DNA from 3 places in the Xanthomonas rydalmerensis genome. Region 3 is predicted to be linked to each of the others. Evidence: predicted binding sites of a transcription regulator. Region 3 holds the regulator's gene; each other region holds the start of a gene.
What was found. Region 3 encodes FliA, which starts transcription of late flagellar genes. Its sites were predicted from a motif close to TAAAGTTTNNCNNNCNNNGGCCGATAA; they were not measured.
Positions count from the first base shown of each region.

Region 1: QN245_RS02960 (GGDEF domain-containing protein) is a predicted target of FliA. The motif match lies at 3,359-3,385, and genes of this name have one in related genera.
Region 2: QN245_RS06785 (methyl-accepting chemotaxis protein) is a predicted target of FliA. The motif match lies at 3,767-3,793, and genes of this name have one in related genera.

Region 1 covers NZ_CP126170.1:677,363-684,428, forward strand. The annotation lists gene QN245_RS02950 (DUF808 family protein) at 1-577, shown strand, start outside; gene QN245_RS02955 (DUF808 domain-containing protein) at 707-1,603, shown strand; gene QN245_RS02960 (GGDEF domain-containing protein) at 1,699-3,303, opposite strand; gene QN245_RS02965 (ParB-like protein) at 3,781-4,407, shown strand; gene QN245_RS02970 (MgtC/SapB family protein) at 4,368-4,868, opposite strand; gene QN245_RS02975 (carbohydrate kinase family protein) at 4,960-5,886, opposite strand; gene QN245_RS02980 (Rossmann-fold NAD(P)-binding domain-containing protein) at 6,309-6,941, shown strand.
Region 2 covers NZ_CP126170.1:1,653,503-1,660,568, reverse strand. The annotation lists gene QN245_RS06790 (methyl-accepting chemotaxis protein) at 1-535, opposite strand, end outside; gene QN245_RS06785 (methyl-accepting chemotaxis protein) at 1,338-3,602, opposite strand; gene QN245_RS06780 (pectate lyase family protein) at 4,056-5,120, opposite strand; gene QN245_RS06775 (M1 family metallopeptidase) at 5,541-7,066, opposite strand, start outside.
Region 3 covers NZ_CP126170.1:2,599,066-2,606,131, reverse strand. The annotation lists gene QN245_RS10945 (chemotaxis protein CheA) at 121-1,872, opposite strand; gene QN245_RS10940 (protein phosphatase CheZ) at 1,877-2,485, opposite strand; gene cheY (chemotaxis response regulator CheY) at 2,486-2,878, opposite strand; gene QN245_RS10930 (RNA polymerase sigma factor FliA) at 2,898-3,647, opposite strand; gene QN245_RS10925 (MinD/ParA family ATP-binding protein) at 3,644-4,528, opposite strand; gene flhF (flagellar biosynthesis GTPase FlhF) at 4,515-6,146, opposite strand; gene flhA (flagellar biosynthesis protein FlhA) at 6,323-7,066, opposite strand, start outside.

The DNA.
Region 1 (7,066 bases), 1.9 Mb from region 3:
GGTGCCGGCGTTGCTGGCGCTCTACGCCATGCTGCCGCCACTCTCGGTGTTCGGGACGCACGACAACGTCACGGATCGGCTGACGCTGGGGCTGTTGTGCTTGTGCGGGCTGTACCAGAGCTACGAAAGCCTGGAGTGGCTGGCGCGCTCCTGGCGCCGCCCGGCGGCCGATCCTGGTGCCGAAGACGACGCCCGGATCGCCGGGCTGCTCAAGGGCGCGATGCGGACCGATGTCGTCGTGTCGATCCAGTGCATCGTCGTGACCAGCCTGGTGCTGTCCATGCTGCCGTTTGCGTTTTCCGCGCTCGGCGTGGCGCTGATGGCCGTTGCGCTGGCACTGGCCATGTACACACCGGTCGCCGCGCTCGTCCTGCTCGCCGACCTGGGCCTGCGCGTGCACGGTGCGCGCGGTCGCGTCGCGGCGCTCGGGCGCGTCCTGTTGGCGCTGGCGCCGCGGCTGTTGCGTGGCCTGTCGCTGCTCGCTTTGGTTGTGTCGCTCGTGCTCGGCGCGGCGTCGGCGATCGGCGCGACACACGCATTGATCTTCCCGTCCTCGCCGGAAGGCCTCATCAAGTAGCGTTACGTCAGGTTGTGCAGCGCGCGGGGCCGGTAATGGGATACACCCGGGCGGAGACCGATGCGGCCGGCAGCCCACCGCGTGCCGGAATCGGCGAGAATCGCCGCTCATCCCGAATGGAATCCCCGCATGGCCGGCGCCAGCCTGTTCACCCTGCTCGACGACATCGCCACCCTGCTCGACGACGTGTCGCTGCTGACCAAGGTCGCGGCCAAGAAGACCGCCGGTGTGCTCGGCGACGACCTGGCGCTGAACGCGCAGCAGGTGACCGGGGTGAACGCCGACCGCGAACTGCCGGTGGTGTGGGCGGTGGCAAAGGGTTCGCTGCTCAACAAGGCGATCCTGGTGCCGGCGGCGCTGGCGATCAGCGCGTGGCTGCCGTGGGCGATCACCCCGCTGATGATGATCGGCGGCGCGTTCCTGTGCTTCGAGGGCGTGGAGAAGCTGGCGCACCGCTTCCTGCATTCGAAGGAAGAGGATGCGGAACGTCACGCGCAAAAGGTGCAGGCCCTGGCCGACCAGCAGGTGGACGTGGTGGCGCTGGAGAAGGACAAGGTCAAGGGCGCGATCCGCACCGACTTCATCCTCTCGGCGGAGATCATCGTGCTGTCGCTGGGCGTGGTTGCCGGCGTGCCGTTCGTGCAGCAGCTCGCGGTGCTGGTGGCGATCGCGCTGGCGATGACCGCCGGCGTCTACGGCCTAGTCGCCGGCATCGTCAAGCTCGACGACCTGGGCCTGTACCTGAGCCGCAAGGGCGCCGCCGCCGCGACCATCGGCCGCGGCATCCTGTGGCTGGCGCCGTGGTTGATGCGCACCCTGTCGGTCGCCGGCACCGCGGCGATGTTCCTGGTCGGCGGCGGCATCCTGGTGCACAGCATCGGTCCGCTGCATCACGCCATCGAGGGCATCGCCCCGAGCGGCGGCCTGGGCAGCCTGGTGCTTGCGTTGGGCAATGCCGTGGTGGGAATCGTGGCCGGCGCCATGGTGCTGGCCGTGGTGTTGGGCATCAAGAAAGTTCGGGAGTAGGGATTGGAGATTGGGGATTCGTAACAGCTGGCCAAGCGCGCCGCTCTGCCAATCCCCAATCCCGACTCCCGAATCCCGCGCCGGCCACGCCGGCGCTAATCGGCCGAAACCACCCGGTTCTTGCCGGCCTTCTTGGCCTCGTACAGCGCACGGTCGGCGCGGCGGATCAGCGCGTCCTGCGCTTCGCCGGGCTGGCGCAGGGCGACGCCGGCGCTGAAGCTGACGAACACGCGCTGGTCCTCGTGCACCACCGCGCGCTGGGCCAGGGCGCGCTGCACCCGGGTCACCGCCGCGCTGGCCTCGAAGATCGTGCAGTCCGGCATCAGCAGCAGGAATTCCTCGCCGCCGAAGCGGGCGATGGCGTCGCTGGCGCGCAACGTGGTGCGTGCCACTTCCACCACGTGGCGCAGCGCGCTGTCGCCGCCGGGGTGGCCGTAGGTCGCGTTGAGCTGGCGGAAATCGTCCAGGTCCAGCATCGCCACGCACAACGGCTGCGCGCTGCGCTCGGTGCGCACCAGTTCGCGCGCGAACAGGTCCTCCAGGCCGCGGCGGTTGAGCGCGCCGGTGAGCTGGTCGACGCGCACCAGGCCGCTGACGTCCTGCAGTTCCTGCTCCAGGCGCAGGATGCGCTGTTCGGCCGCGTCCACTTCCTGGCGCGCGGCGATCAGGTGGTCGCGCGCGCGCAGCGCCTGCTCCTGCACGTGGCCGGTGTCCTGCAGCACTTCCTGCAGCAGGCGGTTGAGGTCGGCGATGCTGCGCGCGTCGCGGATGGTCTGCGAGTAGTCGGCGATGCGGTCGTGGAATTCGCCGGTGCTGGCGGCCATGCCGTCCAGGTCCGCGACGAAGGTCAGCATCAGCTCCTTCATGGCGTTCTTGGACTCGGCGATGCCCTGCTTGAGCAGCCCCTGCTTGTAGATCACCTCGCGCAGGCTGCCGCGTGCCTCCTCGATCGAGTAGCGGTCCAGCGGCCCGGCGATCAGGTCGCGCACCACCGCGATCTGGCCCTGCAGCCAACTGGTGTCTTCGAGCAGTTCGCCGACATTCTCCAGCAGCAGGTCGAACAGGCTCAGCAACAGCGCCTGTTGCTCCTGGCCGTCGTTGGCGCGCAACGCGATCTGGTGGCACAACTCGCGTACCTGCTGCGCCACCGGTTCCAGCGGTTGCCCGGGGCGCCACTGGCGCAGCGCCTCGCCGCTGGCCTCGGCCTCGCCGGCCAGCTCGGGCAGGGTGTGCAGCAGCGCCGCCAGCGCGCCGGCCACGGTCTGCCGCAGCAGGTCGCGCAGGCGCTCGCTGTCGCTGGGCCCGGCCAGCGGGTCTTCGATGTCGATGGTGCGAATGTACTTGTCGATCAGCTGGCGCAGCGCGCGGCCATAGCTGGGCCAGTCGCCGCTGCTCGCTGCCGATTGCAGGCGCCGGCCCATGTCGCCCAGTTCGCCATGCAACGAGGCCATGCCATCGGCGAAGGCGCCGAGCAGGCCTTGCGGCTCGTGCGCCTGCTGGAACAGGCGGATCAGCGCGGCGGTGGCGGCGGCCGGGTCGGTTGCGCCCGCCACAGGCGCCATCGCGTGGCCGTGCTTGTGCCCATGGCCATGCGCGCGCGCCGGCAGCGTCGCGGCCGCCGTCGACGCCGGCTCGCGCCGACGTGGCGACAGCAGTTTGCGCAGTCCGCTGATGGGCGGCTCGTCGCGTTGGTCCGACATGCCGGCCGGCTCCTCCCCAGTCAATGCGCCGCCCATGCTGGCGCTCAGGCTCTGGATATCGGCGCCGGCGGCGCGCGCTTGAGCGGGCGGGTGGTGGGTCTGTGAAGAAGACTCCATTGCGGTCGTACCCTCACCCCCAGCCCCTCTCCCGGGGGGAGAGGGGAGTATGTGCTCAGGCGGCGTGGTCGCCCGTCCCTTCTCCCTTCGGGAGAAGGTGCCCCGAAGGGGCGGATGAGGGTCGGGTGGCTAGGGAGGCGTCTGGGGAAGAGGTTCCCTAGCTGTCGCACCCTCACCCCCGGCCCCTCCCCCGAAAAGGGGGCCGTGGTCCCGGAGGGAGAGGGGAGCAAGCCTGGCTTGCCGAAAGATCGCCGCGTGTCCGGACGCCGTGCAAGACGCGCACGGCACTGGCACTCTGGCGGCTGCGCCTACCGCAGCGTCGACAGCGCTACACGCCCCCCACCTCCACCGAGACCGAGCATGGCCGATTCCCGCGAACCGCTGCTGCACCCTGTCCCGATCCTGTCCTTGCGCCCGACGCAGATGACCGTGGGCATGCGCGAGGTGAAGGAGAAGCGCAAGCGCTGGCGCGCACACGCCTCCAGGCACAAGCAGGCCGAGCTGCTCGGCAAGCACATGATCCCGGTGGTGCTGGGGCCGGACGGCAAGTACTACGTGGTGGACCATCACCACCTGGCGCGGGCGCTGCACGACGAAGGGGTGAAGGACATCCTGGTCACGGTGATCGCCGACCTCAGCGTCGTCGACAAGGCCGCGCTGTGGAGCGTGCTGGATCATCGCCGCTGGGCCTATCCCTACGACGCAAAGGGCGAGCGCCGCCCGTTCAAGGACATGCCGACGTCGATCGCCGACCTGAAGGACGATCCCTACCGCAGCCTCGCCGGCGAGGTGCGCCGTGCGGGCGGCTATGCCAAGGACACCACCCCGTTCAGCGAATTCCTGTGGGCCGACCTGTTCCGCCGCCGGTTGCGGCGCCGCGACATCAAGGACGACTTCGCACGCGCCATGGAGACCGCGCTCGCGCTCGCCAAGAGCAGGGAGGCGAGCTACTTGCCCGGCTGGTGCGGGCCGTCGTCCGACGACTGATCGGTGGCCGCGGCATGGTGCGGCTTGCCGCCCAGGAGCCCGTGCAAGGCGCGTTCGACGCGGCCGCCAACCAACAGGATGACGAAGGCGATGGCCAGGGACACGGCCACGATCTGCCACTGGCCGGCGCCGCACATGATGCCGATGCAGGCGGTGAGCCAGACGCAGGCGGCGCTGGTCAGGCCATGCACCCGGACGTGTTTCTGGGCGTGATAGATGACGCCGGCACCGAGGAAGCCGATGCCGGTCAGGATGCCCTGGATGACGCGGCTGCCGGCGTCGGTGAAGCCGCCCTTGCCGAGCGGGTCGGCCAGCAGCACCACCATCGCGGTGGCCAGGCCGACCAGTCCCAGCGTGCGGATCCCGATCGGTTTGCCGTGCAGGTCGCGGTTCAACCCGATCGCCGCGCCGGCGAGGGCGGCGCTTCCCAGGCGCACGGCGATGTCGGACAGCTCGATCAAGGCAGGTCTCCTGGTGGATGTGGCGCCGTGGGCGGCCGGCCCATCATAGGAAACCCGGCCGCGCGCATGTCGTGTGTGCCGTGGGTCGGCTTCAGAGCGCGGCGCGGACCTCGTCCAGGCTCGGTGGGTTGGCGCCGGCGCGAGTGCAGTTGATTGCCGCGGCGGCCACGCAGAACTGCAGCAGGCGCTCCAGCGCGGCCGGCTCGCTGCCCAGCGCCGCCAGCGCGGCCGGGTCGGGCAACTGCTGCAGCAGCGCCGCCTGGAAGCTGTCGCCGGCGCCGACCGTATCGGCCACCTGCACCACGCGGCCGCGCACGCGCGCCTCGCTGTCGCCGCGCCAGGCCACCGCGCCGTCGCCGCCCAGGGTCATCACCACCAGCGACGGCCCCTGCTGCAGCCAGCTGCGGGCGATGGCGAACGGATCCTGCTGCGGATACAGCAACTCGATGTCTTCCTGGCTGACCTTGACCACGTGCGCCAGCGCGATCCAGCGCGCCAGCCGCGCGCGCCATACCGCCATGTCCGGTTCCACCGTCGGCCGCACGTTCGGGTCCAGCGAGATCAGCCGCTGCCCGCGCTCGCGCTCGGCCAGCGCCTGGAAGGTGCTGGCGGTGGTCTCGGCGACCAGCGTGTAGGAGCCGAAATGCAGGCCGCCGACGCGCGCGTCCAGCGTCGGCAGGTCGGACTCGGTCAGTGCGCGGTCGGCGCAGCCGGTGCCGTAGAACGCGTAATTGGGCACGCCGTCGCCGTCGAGCGCGACCATCACCAGGGTGGTCGCCTCGCGTTTGTCGATGCAGTAGTCCAGGGCCACGCCTTCGCGTTCGAGGGTGGTGCGCAACTGGCGGCCGAGCGGGTCGGTGGACAGGCCGGTGAACAGCGCCGACGGCGCACCCAGGCGGGCCAGGCCGATCGCCACGTTGAACGGCGAACCGCCCTGGCGCGCGGTCATCCCGACCGAGGTGCCGGCGTAGCCGTCGATGAAGATGTCGTACAAGGCCTCTCCGCACACCACGAACATCGAACCGCTCCTCGTCAGGTTGCAGCGCGCCGGCCGGCGCGATGGGGCGGCTATTGTGGCGTACCTGCTGCGGCGCGGCGACCGTGCGGGAGCGGGCTGCTGGGCTGCCGTGTAGGGTGGCCGCCTGGATGGCGCTCGTACGTCATTTAGGGAGGAAGCCTGACTGGCGGCCGTACCCTTATCTAGGGAGGATGCCTGGCTTGCGGCCGTACCCTCATCCGCCCCTTCGGGGCACCTTCTCCCGAGGGGAGAAGGAACAGCCGCGCGCCATAGCCCCTCTCCCCCCGGGAGAGGGGTTGGGGTGAGGGTAGGGCGCGCAGCGCCTCGTTGACCCATGCCCGCCACACAAGCACCCCGACAGTACCTTCCCGCTCCGCCTGCGATAGTCGGAACTTCCCCCGCCTGTCTCCAAGGACATCCGCATGAAGATCCTGCTCGCCGGCGCCACCGGCCTGGTCGGCGGCCACGCGCTGACCCAGTTGCTGGCCGACCCGGCCTGCAGCGCAGTGATCGCACCGACCCGGCGCGCGCTGGAACTGGACCATCCCAAGCTGCACAACCCGGTGCTCGACTTCGACGCGCTGCCGGCGCAGGCGTCGTGGTGGCAGGTGCAGGCGGCGATCTGCGCGCTCGGCACCACGATGCGCCAGGCCGGTTCCCGCGAGGCGTTCCGTCGGGTCGATCACGACTACCCGCTGGCGATCGCGCGGCTGCTCCGCCAGCACGGCGCCGAGGCGTTCGCGCTCAACTCGGCGCTGAGAGCGGATCCGCAGTCCTGGGCGTTCTACAACCGGGTCAAGGGCGATCTGGAAAACGACCTGCGCGCGCTCGACTATCCATCGTTGACCCTGGTACGTCCCGGGCTGATCGGCGGCGAGCGTGCGCAACGGCGCCGCGGTGAACACGCGGCCAGCGTGGTGCTGCGGGCGCTCGGGCCGCTGCTGCCGCGGCGCTACCGGATCAATCCGGCCGAACGCATCGCCGCGGCACTGGTCGCGGCCGTGCTGCAGCCGCGACCGGGTGTGCAGGTGATCGATGCGGCGCAGTTGGTTTAGGAGCCGGGATTGGGGAGTGGGGATTCGGGATTGGAGAGCGTGCGCGAGTCCGCGGCATTGCGTGTGCGATAGCGACAGCACGGCCGTGGAGCGGTCGTCTGCGGCGCGACGCCGGCGCCAGGTCG
Region 2 (7,066 bases), 950 kb from region 3:
CTTCGCTGCTGCGCGTGGCCTGCAGATCGGCATAGCTGGCGATGGCGTCCTGCCATTTCTGCGTCAGCGGCGCGGACTCGGCCATCAGCAGGGCCAGCGCCTGGTCCGACTTGTCGTGCATGCCCAGATCCATGACCCGGTTGTTGACGTCCACGGTCATCTGCCGGGCGCGATCGACCTCTTCCAGCACGGCCTGGCTCTGCGCACCGCTGGGAATGGCGCCCGCCCGCTTGCGTGCCTCCTGGTAGCGCGCGCGTTGCTCGGCCACGATCTTGGAGAAGCGGACGTTGTCCTCTTGCGAGGTCGGCAACACGATGTTGCGGACATTGATGGCCACGACCGAACTGGCGTTGAGCATGTCGCTGGACGCGCGGATGGCGGCGATGTTGCGGTTGACGATGCCGTCCAGTCGCTCGCGCGCCTGGAACAGGGTCAGCAGCCCGGCGACGACCAGCGCCGAGGACAACAGGATAAGGATGCCGAATGCGGTGGCGAGCCGGGCGCCAACGTTGTAGCGCTGAAGGAATGCAATCATGGAAGAGGCCTGTTTGGGGGAATGGCTGGGGCAATGGAGCGGCCGGGACCACGCGCACCGACCAGCCGCCGGTGCGTGCGCCCGAATGGAACCGGGATGAAGAGAGCGTGAAAAAGCGTTTTGAATCAAACGCTTGATGACGCGTCCCGCTCAATGTGCGGGCGGTGTAACGGCTTCCCGCGGAGAGACTTGAGAGGCGATTGCGGAGAATTTATTGAACAGCCTCAGGCAGATGACGGATGTGTCGAAGGCGCATTCGCGCAGCGGCCGGATCGGCCGTTTTGCGTGAAAGATGCGTGCATGCAGGGTTACAAATGCCGGCATGGCACTTGCTTGCGATGAAAGGGCGAGAGGTGGAAAAACTTTCCGTTGGCCGCGGTGCGCGGCATGCCAAACGCGCGCGACGCCGACAAGAAGTGCGATCGCAGTCGCGTCGCAGCATCGACAGGAAGAGATGGGGCATGCAATGACGCGCGGATACGGTCGTGCAAGCGGCACATGCCCCTTTGCACGAAAGCGCACGCACGCGGCAGCGGCGAACATGACGCAGGTCAGCAACACGCTATGCGGCGATACGTACGCGTGAGCGTGGCGGTGTTGAGGGCGGCACACGGTGCCGCGCGCACGTGGGGTGCGGCTTTCTCAGGAGCGCAGGCGCCGCGCCCCTGCAGGCACGGCATCATCGACTGCAACAGCAAACGCCTGGATCAGCGCGCCGTGGCGCCGGCAGCAGCGTGGCTGCCGGCCGTGTGGAGCGGGCGGCGCGTTGCGCCACGCCGCCCGATGCAGCACAACCTCTGGATCAGAACTCCTGCCAATCCTTGTCCGAAGCCAACGCCAGCGCCGCGGCGGGCTGCGCCGCACGCCGCGCCGGTGCGGCATTCGCCACCACCGGACGGACACTGCGCTTGCCTGCGGGTGCCGCGTTGGCGTGATGACGCGGTGCGTGCACCAACGGCGCGGCCGCCGAGGCGTCCAGCTTGAACAGCGCCACCGCCTGGCTCAGTTCCACCGCCTGCTGCTCCATCGAACGCGCCGCCGCACTGGCCTCTTCCACCAAGGCCGCGTTCTGCTGCGTGCTCTCGTCCATCTGCGTCACGGTCTGGTTGACCTGTTCGATGCCGGCCGACTGCTCCTGCGACGCAGCCGAGATCTCGCCCATGATGTCGGTGACGCGCTGCACCGAGGTCACGATCTCGGTCATGGTCTTGCCGGCCTGATCGACCAGGGCCGAGCCTTCGGCCACACGGCTCACCGAGTCGTCGATCAGGCTCTTGATCTCCTTGGCGGCACTGGCCGAGCGCTGCGCCAAGGTGCGCACCTCGCTGGCGACCACGGCGAAACCGCGGCCCTGGTCGCCGGCACGCGCCGCTTCCACCGCCGCGTTGAGCGCGAGGATGTTGGTCTGGAAGGCGATGCCGTCGATCACAGAGATGATGTCGCCGATCTTCTTCGAGGAGGCTTCGATGCCGCTCATGGTGGTCACCACCTCACCGACCACGCTGCCGCCCTGCGCGGCGACCGAGGCCGCGCCGGCCGCCAGCTGATTGGCCTGGCGCGCGTGCTCGGCGTTCTGGCGGACGGTGGAGGTCAGCTCCTCCATCGAGGCGGCGGTCTCTTCCAGGCTGGCGGCCTGCTGCTCGGTGCGGCGCGACAGGTCGTCGTTGCCGGCGGCGATCTCGGTGGCCGCGGCATTGATCGACACCGCCGAGTGCTTGATGCGGCCGACGATGCCGGCCAGTTGTTCGGCGGTGGCATTGGCGTCGTCGCGCATCTGTGCGAACACGCCGCGGAAATCGCCGTGCATGCGTGCGGTCAGGTCGCCTGCGGCGATCGCCTGCAGCAGCGTGGACAGCGCCTGCAAGTTGCCGTCGGCGGTGGCCATCAGTTGGTTCAGGCTCTCCACCATCACCCGGAAGTCGTACTGGAAGCGCTCGGCGTCGCCACGCGCGCTGAAGTCGCCGTCGGCGGCCGAGGTGGCCAGTTGCTTGATCTGCCCGTTCATCGCCGACAGGTTGGCCTTGACCTCGTCCATGGTCTGGCTCAACACCGCTTCCTCGCCGGGCAGGCGGTCCATGTCCTGCGACAGGTCGCCGATCGCATAGCGGCCCATGATCTGCGCAAGGCGCGTCTTGACCGCCAGGTGCGAGGCCACCAGCGCATTGGTCTCGGCCGCCATGCGCCCGTAGTCGCCGGGGAACGCCTCTGCGTCGATGCGATGGCTGACTTCGCCGGCGTCGTGGCGCTTGGCCATCTCCAGTTGCGCACCGATCAGGTTACTGACCTGCTGCTGCATGCCCTGCATCGCGACCAGCAGGCGGCCGGTCTCGTCGCGGGCGTCGGTGCGCACGTCGTTGTCCAGCTTGCCGCTGGCGATGGCCTCGGCGACGCGGGTGGCGCGGGTCAGCGGCAGGGTCAGGCTGCGGGTGATCAGCCAGGCCAGCAGGCCGCTGACGAGCACCACGATGGCGCCGCCTGCGATCAACAAGGCACGGCCGCGATCCATGGCTGCTTCGGCGCTCGCATATGCCTGAGCGCCCTGTTCGCGCTGCCGGTTCGCATAGACGTTGAGCGCCTCCTGCCATCGCTGGGTGGCCGGCGCGGCCTGGGCAATCAGCACCTTCAGCGCCTCGGCGTCCTTGTCCTGCATGCCCAGATCCAGCACCTCCTGGTTGGCGACCCGCGTCCGCGCGTAGGCATCGTCGATCGCCTTGCGCATCTGCGCGCCGACAGCATTGGTGACCGGAATCGCGTAGAGCTTGTCGTGGATCTCGCCGTAGTAGCGGCGCTGCTCGTCGACGACCTTGGCGAAGCGCTCGTTCTCCTCACGCGTGGTTGGCAGCACGATGTTGCGCAGATTGATCGCGATCAACGCGCTGGCGTTGCGCATTTCGCCGGTGTAATCGAGGATCTGCATGCGCCGATTGACGATGGTATCCATCATGTCGCGTGACTGTTTCAACGTCAGCAGGCCGGCGCCGACGAGGGCGCAGGACAGCAGGATAAGGACGCCGAAGGCGGACGCGAGCCGCGTCCCGACGTTGTAGCGCTGCAGGAAACCGATCATGGATGGGGTACCGAGTGAGAATGGGGGGAGCCCCGCGTCACGACCTGGGATCGCGCACGACACTGCCAGGCGGAAGGCCTGGGACGCGATGCGACGGAGAAGAAGACGAAGACACTTCCAGCACCGACCGCCTCGGGGATGTCACGTGCGGGGACTCGCTTTATGTAGCGGCGGCCGCCCGCGATTCTTGATGCGTAACTGAGCACACTTTTTGAAGCCCCTCAGCATCGTGACCGCGGCGTGTACGGCAGCACCCGCAGTCGCTCAATAGCGTCAAATCCATGTGAAACAATCTACCCATAGCGCTCCCAGGCTAAGAGCGCAGCGCCGAACGCACCGTTTTGGGGCTTTCGCGCCGCAGCCTATAAATGCCGCAAACGGCACACATTGTGTGACGGATATATAACAGGACCACGACTGCCTCCGCACCCCGGCATGCGGAGGCAGCGCGTCTCATTCGGCCAGGTTGGTGCCGGCGCCCGCGGTGGCGATGACCTTGGCCTTGACCTGCGCGGCGGGGATCGCCGTGTACAGATAGCCCAGCGGCTCCGGATAGGTCTTGGACGAGATCCAGGTGGTGGCGTTGGCGTAGGGCTTGCTGGTGCTCTCCGGTGCGGTCCAGCTGATGCCGCTGCCGACGTAGTTGTTGATCAGGTCCCAGTAGCCGATCTCGCTGCTGTCGCGCGAGGTGACCGGGTTCTTGATGTTCTCGAAGTAGTTGGCTTCGATCAGCGCCACCCCACCCATGCGCACGTTGATGCCGGAGGTGAAGACGTTGTTGAAGTAGTTGTTGTAGATGTGGCTCAGCCCGCGCCGCTGCAGCGGCAGGCGCGATTCCACGTTCTCGAAGCGGTTGTGGTGGTAGGTGGTGCGCGCGGCGGCGTTCTGGGTGTCGCTGTCGCTGTAGCCGTTGAGCGCGACCTTCTGGTAGTCGTGGATGTAGTTGTACGACACGGTGACGTGGTTGACGCCCTTCTTCATGTCGATGCCGCCATCGAAGGACGCGTCGCCGGCGCCGGGGCACTTGGTCAGCGAGGCGAAGATGGTGTTGTGGTCCACCCAGATGTTGGACGGCTGGCCGCTGGAATTGCCTTCCAGCGAAATCGAATCGGCATCCTCGCCACCCGGCAGCAGGCCGATGGTCATGTTGCGGATGATGACGTTGTGCGCGTTGCCGACCACGCGCACGCCGAAGTTGGCCGAGGACCCGTTGGCGCCCTTGATGGTGATGTCGCGCTTGTTCTTGATCTGCACGGTCTTGGCCGGCAGCTTCCATTGCGTGCACACGTCGGTGATGCCGGCGTAGTTGAAGGTGCCGGTGTAGTTGAGCACCAGGCCGCCGGAACCGGCGTAGTTGTCGATCGCCGCCTGCATCGCCTCCATCGTGGCGACGTTCACCGGAATGGCGGTGCCGCCGCCGGTGGTGTTGGCGCCGTAGCCGACCGGGCCGGCGAAGGCCGGGGTGGCGGCGACGGCCAGCGCGAGCGCCAGTGCGCCCATGCGGAATTGCTGCTGCATGATGTTTCTCCCATCTGTCGCGATGAGTGCAGGACGCATGGCAGTGCGCGCATGCGCCGGCACGGGGCGTGGGGGCCGGCGGCATTCTTGGAATGCGCGCTGTGGCCCACGCAATCGCCGCGATGCCGAACTGGAACCCCCCGCCCCGTTCGCCGCGTGGGACAGGACAAGCGGACACCCACGGTCCGCAGGAGACAGACAGCGACAGCCAGGGACAGGCTGTCTACACGCGCGCCGCGTTGGGCACAGGGCGTCGGCAATGACGGCGAACGCACGCGCATCGCACGCATCGGCATCGCCGCCGGGGCACTGCATCGGGGACAAGCCCACGCCGGCGGCACGCAGCGGCGAATGTTGCGGCCGCAGCACGTTTGCGCGGGCCATCCGACGCCGACGACGGCGCGGATGGCCGCGGCGCGATCAGCTCACCGTATCGAGGCGGTTGTCGCTGCGGTCGGCGTCGGGCAGCACGTGGTCCGGATCCAGGGTCACGTGCAGCACCTTCTGCGTGCTCGGCACGCGGATCTGCGGCTGGGTCTGCTGCATCCAGGTCTCCACCGGCACGCGCTGGTCCAGATGACTGCCGTCGGCGAAGTCGATGCGCAAGGTCGCCGGCATCACCAGCTTCTGGCGGCTGCGCAAGGTCACCAGCAGGCCCTTTGCCGGGTCGTGGTCGACGTAGGCGGCCGCGCGCACGCCCATGTCCAACTGCCAGTTGTTGAAGTACCAGCCGCGCCACCACCAGCTCAGGTCCTCGCCGGACTCGCTCTCCATCAGCCGGAAGAAATCCGACGGCGTGGGATGCTTGTACGCCCACATGGCGATGTACTTGCGGAACGCCGGATCGAAGCGCGCCGGCCCGAGGATCTGTTCGCGCAACAGCACCAGGCCCAGCGCGCCCTTGAAGTAGGTCAGCGGATGCCGGTAGGTCTCGCTGGTGGCATCGGCGCGGTCGAGCAGGGTCGGCGCTTTCGCGTCGGCCAGCAGCGGCAGGATCTCGTCCACCGGGTTGCCGCCGCCGGGCGCGTACTCGCCATCGCGCTTGGGCGCGAATTCGCCATGGTTGATCGCGTCGGAGGCATAGACGTCGATGAAGGTGTTGAAGCCCTCGTCCATGAACGCGTGGCGGCGCTCGTTGGAGCCGACGATCATCGGGAACCAGCCGTGGCCCAGTTCGTGCGCGGTGATCCAGAACAGTGGCTTGCCGCCGTCCTCCATGTCGTCGAAGACGATGCCCGGATACTCCATGCCGGCGCCGTGGCCGCCCAGGTTCACCGCCGCCGGCCACGGGTACGGATACCACTGCGAGAAGTGCTCGATCGAAGCCTTCACGAACTCGGTGGAGCGGCCCCACTTGTCGCTGCCGACCGCACTGCGCGGATACACCGACATCGCCAGCGCGTGCTTGCCCGCGGGCAGGTTGATCCGCGCCGCGTCCCAGACGAAGGCCGGCGAAGCAGCGAAGGCCACATCGCGGGTGTGGTCCATGTGGAAGCGCCAGGTCTGGGTGCCGCTGGCGCTGGGCCGGCTGGCCGGGTTGCCCACTTCATCGGCACCGCGAATGGTCACCGTCGTGTCGCTGGCGGCCGCTTGCGCCAGGCGCTGGCGCTGGGTGGCGGTGAGTACCTGCGCCGGATTCACCAGTTCCCCGGAACCGGCCACCAGATAGTTCCACGGCACCGTCACCGCGTAGTCGAAATCGCCGTACTCCAGGTAGAACTCCGCGCCCAGGTAGGGCTGGGTGTCCCAGCCGCGCAGGTCGTCGTACACCGCCATGCGCGGATACCACTGCGCGATCTCGTAGATGTCGCCATCAGGGGTGGGCGTGACCGCGGTACGGCCGCCCCAGGTGCCGGGCACGGTGTAGGCGTAGTCGATGTGCAGCTTGAGCGCCTTGCCGCTGGCCAGCGGCTGCGGCAGGTCCACGCGCATGCGCGTGTCGTCGA
Region 3 (7,066 bases):
CCCGATTCCCGAGTCCCAGCCTCACCGCGTCGCGGCTGAAGCCGCTCCTACAAGAAGCAGAGAAGCGCCAGGGAAGCCGCTCTTACGACTCCCCAATCCCCATTCCCCAATCCCGGCCCCTCAGGCCTTCAAGCCATCCACATCCAGGATCAGCGCCAGGCGGCCGTCGCCGATGAGGGTGGCGCCGGCGTAGCCAGGCAGGCCGCGCAGGGAGCGCGGCAGCGGCTTGATCACCACTTCCTCGCGGCCGCGGACCTGGTCCACGACCAGGCCCATGCGCGATTCGCCGGCCTGCAGCACCACCACGGTCAGCAGCGGCAGTTGCGGGGCGTCGATGTTGAGCCACTGGCGCAGGTCCACCAGTGGCAGGGTATGCGACTGCCGGTCGAGCACGGCGCGGCCGTCGAACCAGCCCAGCGAGCGGCGCGGGGCGTGCAGCACTTCCACCACGCGCGCCAGCGGCAGTGCGTAGACGGTGTCGCCGGCCTGCACCAGCAGGGTCGGCAGGATCGCCAGGGTCAGCGGCACGCGGATCAGGAAGCGGCTGCCGCGACCCAGTTCCGACTGGATCTGGATCTGTCCGCTGAGTTCGCGGATGCGCGACTGCACCACGTCCATGCCGACGCCGCGGCCGGAGATATCGGTGACTTCGGCCTTGGTCGAGAAGCCGGGCAGGAACACCAGGTGCAGGCATTCCTCGGTGGTCAGGCGGGCTGCGGCCTCGGGGTCGATCAGGCCCTTCTCGCGGGCCTTGGCGCGTAGCCGTTCCGGGTCGATGCCGGCGCCGTCGTCCTGCACCTCGATGCTGACGTAGTCGCCTTCCTGCTGCGCCGACAGGCGCACGTGGCCGCCGCGCGGCTTGCCGGTGGCCTCGCGCAGCGCCGGCGCCTCGATGCCGTGGTCGATGGCGTTGCGCACCAGGTGCACCAGCGGATCGGCCAGCGCCTCGACCAGGTTGCGGTCCAGTTCGGTATCGGCGCCGATCAGTTCCAGTTCCACTTCCTTGTTGAGGGAGCGGGCGACGTCGCGCGCGACCTTGGGGAAGCGCGAGAACACCTTGCCGACCGGCTGCATGCGCGTGCGCATGACCGCCGACTGCAGGCGCGCGGTGGCGATGTCCAGGCTGCTGACCGCGCGGTCCAGTTCCTCGTCGCGCAGGCGCACGCGCAGGGTCTTGAGTCGGTTGCGCGAGAGCACCAGTTCGCCGATCAGGTTGACGATCGCGTCCAGGCGCTTGGTGTCCACACGCACGGTGTGTTCGGGTTCGGCGGCCTTGGCCGGGGCGGCCGCGGCCTTGGGCGCGGCGCTGGGCGCGCGCGGCGCCGGCTGCAGCGCCTGCGGCGTGGCCGTCGGCGGCGCATCGCCGTGCAACTGGTCCAGCAGCGCTTCGAATTCGTCGTCGCTGATCAGATCCCCCGCGGCCGCGGCGGTGGCCGCTGCGGGGGCGGGCGCCGGCGCGGCGCTCTTGGCCGGGGCCGGTGCCGGGGCGGCATCGCCGTGCGCGTCGAACTGCGCGATCAGTTCCGCTGGCGCACGCGGCGGCTCCTGGCCGCTGCCGAAGGCGTCGAGCATCGACTGCAGGTAGTCCAGCGACTGCTGCGCGGCGTCGAAGTGCCGCGCCTGCAGGGTGGCCTGGCCGGCGCGGGCCATGCCCAGGGTTTCCTCCGCGGCGTGGCACAGCTCGACCATGGCGTTGATCGCCAGGAAGCCGGCGCCGCCCTTGAGCGTGTGGAAGCCGCGGAACACGGCGTTGAGCTGGCCGCTGTCCTCGGGCGCCTGCTCCAGCGACACCAACTGCTCGCCGAGCCGGTCCAGGATCTCCTGGGCCTCGATGATGAAGTCGGCAGCGATGTCGTCGGGTACGGCGCTCATGGCATTACAGTCCCAGTCCGGACAGCAGGTCGTCGGCGTCGTTCTGCGACACGCCGTGGCGGTCCAGACCGGGCAGGGCCGGGCCGGCCAGGCTGCCGTCGGGTTTGCGTTCTTCCTTCGGCGGCAGACCCAGCGCGCCGAAGCCTTCGTGCACGCGGCGCACGATACCGGCGACGCGGCGGATGATCTGCCCGGTCAGGTCCTGGAAGCTCTGCGCCAGGGCCATTTCGGTGAGGTTGTGGCGGATCTTGTCGAGGATCTCGCCCTGGTCGCCGCTGAGGCCGCCGGCGGCGAGCTGGTTGGCCAGCGCGCGGCATTCCTCGGCCAGGTCCAGGGTGCGGTGGCTGGCCTGTTCGGTCATCTCCACCACGTGGTCCAGACGCGAGCAGGCGTCGTCCAGCTCGCCGGCCTCGCTGGGCACCACCGGCAGTTCGCCGAGCGCCTGACCCAGATCGCGCGCGAGCCGGCTCAGGCCCTGCATCATCGGCCGCGTGCGCCAGGCGGCGAGGGTGTCGATCTCCCTGCGCCAGCCGGCCTCGTCGCCGTTCTCCAGCGCGTCCAGCGCGCCTTGCAGGCGTTCGATCAGGGCGGTACGTTCGGCGGTGGCTTCCATTTAGGCGGTCGCTCCCAGGCGTTCGAAGATCTTGCCGAGCTTCTCCTGCAGCGTCTGCGCGGTGAACGGCTTGATGATGTAGCCGTTCACGCCGCACTGCGCGGCCTCGATGATCTGCTCGCGCTTGGCCTCGGCGGTGACCATCAGCACCGGCAGGTGCTTGAGCTTGTCGTCGGCGCGGATGTTGCGCAGCAGATCGATGCCGGTCATGCCGGGCATGTTCCAGTCGGTGACCACGAACTCGAACGGTGCCGAGCGCAGCGCGGCCAGGGCGCTGTTGCCGTCTTCGGCCTCGGCGGTGTTGGTGAAGCCCAGATCGCCGAGCAGATTCTTGACGATGCGCCGCATCGTCGAGAAATCGTCCACGATCAAAATCCGCATGTTCTTGTTCACCACTGACTCCTAAGGGTTCCTATTCTTCGTCTTCCAGACCGGCATCGGCGACACCGAACGCCTTCAGGCGTCCGCGCAACCGTACCGTGGCCTGGCCATGGATCTGACACACGCGCGACTCGCTGACCCCGAGTACCGCGCCGATTTCCTTGAGGTTCAATTCCTGCTCGTAGTACAGCGACAGCACCAACTGCTCGCGTTCGGGCAACTGCGCGATGGCCTTGCCCAGCTCGCGGCCGAATTCGCTGCGCTCGAGCATCTGCTGCGGATTGGGTCCGCCCTTGGCGATGGTATCCAGCTCGCCATGGTCCTCGATGCGCGACTCCAGGCTCAGCACCTGGCCGCGGGCGGCATCTTCCATCAAACGCAGGTATTCGGGAAGCGGCATGTCCATCGCCGCGGCCACTTCGTTGGCGGCGGCGGCGCGGCCGGTGCTCTGTTCGATCTTGCGGATCGCCGAGGCGGCGTCGCGGGCGCGGCGGTGCACCGAGCGCGGCACCCAGTCGCCGCGGCGGATCTCGTCGATCATCGAGCCGCGGATGCGGATCGAGGCGTAGGTCTCGAACGAGGCGCCCTGTTCGGCGTCGTAGCTGCGCGAAGCCTCGATCAGGCCGATCATGCCGGCCTGGATCAGGTCGTCGATCTCGACGCTGGCCGGCAGTCGCGCCGCCAGGTGATGGGCGATGCGCCGGACCAGGTCCGAGTGCTGGGCGATGTAGTCGTTGGCGCTGTTGCGCTGGACGGCGCGGTAGTGGGCGGCGGCGTTCATGCGGCCACCCCGCGCTGGATGATGCGTTCGACGAAGAACTCGACGTTGCCGCGTGGGGCGGTCGGCGCCTGCCAGCGCGCGGTGCGCCGGGCGATCTCGGCGATCGCCTGCGCCGACGGGCTGGACGGGTAGGCCTTGACCACCGGCTGCTGGCGCTGCACCGACAGGCGCAGCCAGTCGTCCTGCGGCACGCAGCCCAGGTAGTTCAGCGACACGTCGCCGAGGAACTTCTCGCAGACCCGGCTCAGTTTGTCGTACAGCAGGCGGCCTTCGTTGAGGTCGCGCACCATGTTGGCGACGATCTGCACCCGGTCCACGCCGCGCTCGCGCGAGAGGACCTTGATCAGGGCGTAGGCGTCGGTGATCGAGGCCGGCTCGTCGCAGACCACCACCACCGCGTCCTGCGCGGCCTGGCAGAAGGTCAGCACGCTGTCGGTGATGCCGGCGGCGGTGTCGACGATCATCACGTCCAGCTCGCGCTGCAGCTCGGAGAACACGTTGACCAGGCCCACGTGCTGGGCCGGCGGCAGCTCGGCCATGTAACGGCGGCCGGAGGCGGCGGGCACCACCATCAGCCCGTTGGGCATGTCGATCAGCACCTCTTCCAGGGTGCAGCGCCCGGCGACCAGGTCGGCCACGGTGAACTTGGGCGTCAGCCCCAGCAGCACGTCGACGTTGGCCAGGCCGAGGTCGGCGTCCAGCAGCAGGGTGCGCTTGCCCATGTCGGCCAGCGCCATGGACAGGTTGACCGAGATGTTGGTCTTGCCCACGCCGCCCTTGCCGCCGGTCACGGCGATGGTGCGCACCGGACCCAGCGGTTCGCTACGCGTCGCCGACAGGGGGAAGGCATTGGTCAGATTGACGTAGTCACGCGACGGCATGGGTCTGCTCCGGAGTACAGGGCTTATCGGCAGCGCGCCGCAAATCTTCAAGGCGCAATACCAGGCTGGCGGCGTTGGCGCGGTGCAGGTCGTCCGGCACGCGCTGTCCATCGGTCACCCAGGTGATGGGGAGGCGGTGGTCCACGACCACCGACAAGGCACTGCCGAACCGCCCGGTCTCGTCCAACTTGGTCATGATGACCCCCTGTGGGTCGGCGCCGGCGAACCGGCGCACCACCTCGTCCAGGTCGGAGAAATGGGCATTGGCAGGCAGTACCAGCAAGGATCGGACCACACGCGAGGCGCGCAGCCAGTGCAGCTGGGCGGCCAGGGCGCGGTCGCGCTGGCCCATGCCGGCGGTGTCGATCAGCACCAGCTTGTAGTCGGCCAGGCGCTCCAGCAGCTGCTGCAGCGCGGCGTCGCTGTCGGCCTCGTGCACGGCGATGCCGAGTTGGCGGCCGTAGCTGTGCAGCTGCTCGCGGCCGCCGACGCGGACCGTGTCGGTGGTCACCAGGGCCACGTCGCGGGCGGCATGGCGCTCCAGGAAGCGCGAGGCCAGCTTGGCGATGGTGGTGGTCTTGCCGGCACCGGTGGGGCCGATCAGGGCGATCACGCCGCCTTCCTCGATCGGGTCCAGCGGGGCGATCGGCAGGCGCTTGGACAGCAGGCCCAGCATCAGCCCGCGGCCGCGGTGCAGCTCCAGGTCGGCGGGGATCTGCATGACCACGTCGCGGGTGATGCCGCTGTCGAAGCCATAGTCGTCCATCAATTCCAGGGCCTGGGCGCGGACCGGCGAGCCGCGCAGGCGTTCGTCGGTGAGGCGGTTCATCTCGCGCTCGATCATCTGCCGCATCAGCGCCAGTTCGTCGCGCAGCTGCGTCAATTGTTCGTCGTTCTGCGGGGCCGGGAAGGTCGGCACCGCCGCCAGCGTCGCGGCCGCCGGGATTCCGGCAGTGGCCGGCGCGTCCGGCTTGGCCGCGCTCGGCGCAGGCACGGCCGGGGCCGGGCTCGCCACCGGGGTCAGCGCCACCGCGGCGACGTCGTCGCGCCAGGCCGGCATGGCCTCGGCGGCCGGCGCCGGGGCGGCGGCGAACGGGCTGGGCATGGGCACGCTGATCGGGGCGTTGCGGAACACGTCCTCGGGGATGCTGAAGTCGGCGCGGCCCGTGGCCGGTGCCGGGGCCTTGGCCGCTGCGGCCGGGCGCGCTGCGGCAGCCGGGGCGGCCGCAGCAGGCATGGCCGAGGCGGCCAGCGCCGCCGGCTGGGTCAGCGGCCGGGCTGCGGCAGCGGCCGGGGCGGTCGCCGCGGCGCCACCACGGCGCTCGCTGATCGCGGCCATCATCGCCATCGCCGGGCTGGCCGCGGCCTTATCGCTGCGGGCGGCGCGCGGCGCGGCAGCGGCCGGTGCCTGCGCCGCGGCGGCGCGTGGCGCCTCGTCCGGGCGCACCGAATCCAGCGCCCGCTGCACCAGGGCCTCGTCGTAATTGCTGGCGGCGACGATCTCGATGCCCTCGTCGGTACGCCGGTTGGACAGGATCACCGCATCCGGCCCGTGCTCGTCGCGCACCATCCGGAAGGCGGTGCGCATGTCGGGGGCGACAAAGCGTTTGATCTTCATGGGTGAGTGCCGGGATTCGGGATTGGGGAGTGGGGATTGGTTGCGGAGGCCGCCATGGCATGGCTGCTATCCGGTCGCCTTGCTCTGGTTGTGTTCGTTCGTGTCATTGCTGTCTCTCTCCGCGTGCCGGGCCCGCTGTTGCGACTCCCGAATCCCAAATCACCAATCCCCGCCAATCAGCTGATCGTGCCGACCAACTTCAGCCGCTTGTCCTCCGGCACTTCGCTGTAGGACAGGACCGACAGCGCGGGGACGCTGTGGCGGACCAGGCGGGCGAGGGCGGCGCGGACCTGCGCCGGCACCAGCACCACTGCCGGTTCGTTGCGCGCCTCCTGCTTGCTCACGCAGTCCGCCAGACTTTGGTGCAAGCGTTCGGCCAGTCCGGGTTCCAGCGCCGCGCCGTTGCCCTGGGTAGAGTCCTGCAAGACACGTTCCAATTGCGGGGCCAGGGTGAACACCGGCAGTTCCGGGGCCATGCCGGCGATCTCCTGGACGATGAACCGGCCCAGGGCGTTGCGTACGGCGGCGGTGAGCGCGCCGGGTTCCTGACTCTGCGGCGCGTGCTCGACCAGGGCCTCGACGATCTTGCGCAGCTGCCGCACCGGGATCTTCTCGATCAGCAGGTTCTGCAGCACCCGCACCACCACCGACAGCGGCAGCGCCTTGGGGGTGAGGTCCTCGACCAGCTTGGGCGCGCTCTTGGCCAGGGTCGCCAGCAGTTGCTGCACTTCCTCGTGGCCGAGCAGTTCCGGGGCATGTTCGCGGATCAGGTGCGAAAGGTGCGTGGCGATCACCGTGGCCGGGTCGACCACGGTGTAGCCCATGGTCTCGGCCTGGGCGCGCAGGTGCGGCTGGATCCAGGTCGCATCCAGGCCGAACGCCGGATCCTTGCCGGCGATGCCGTCGATCTTGCCGAGCGC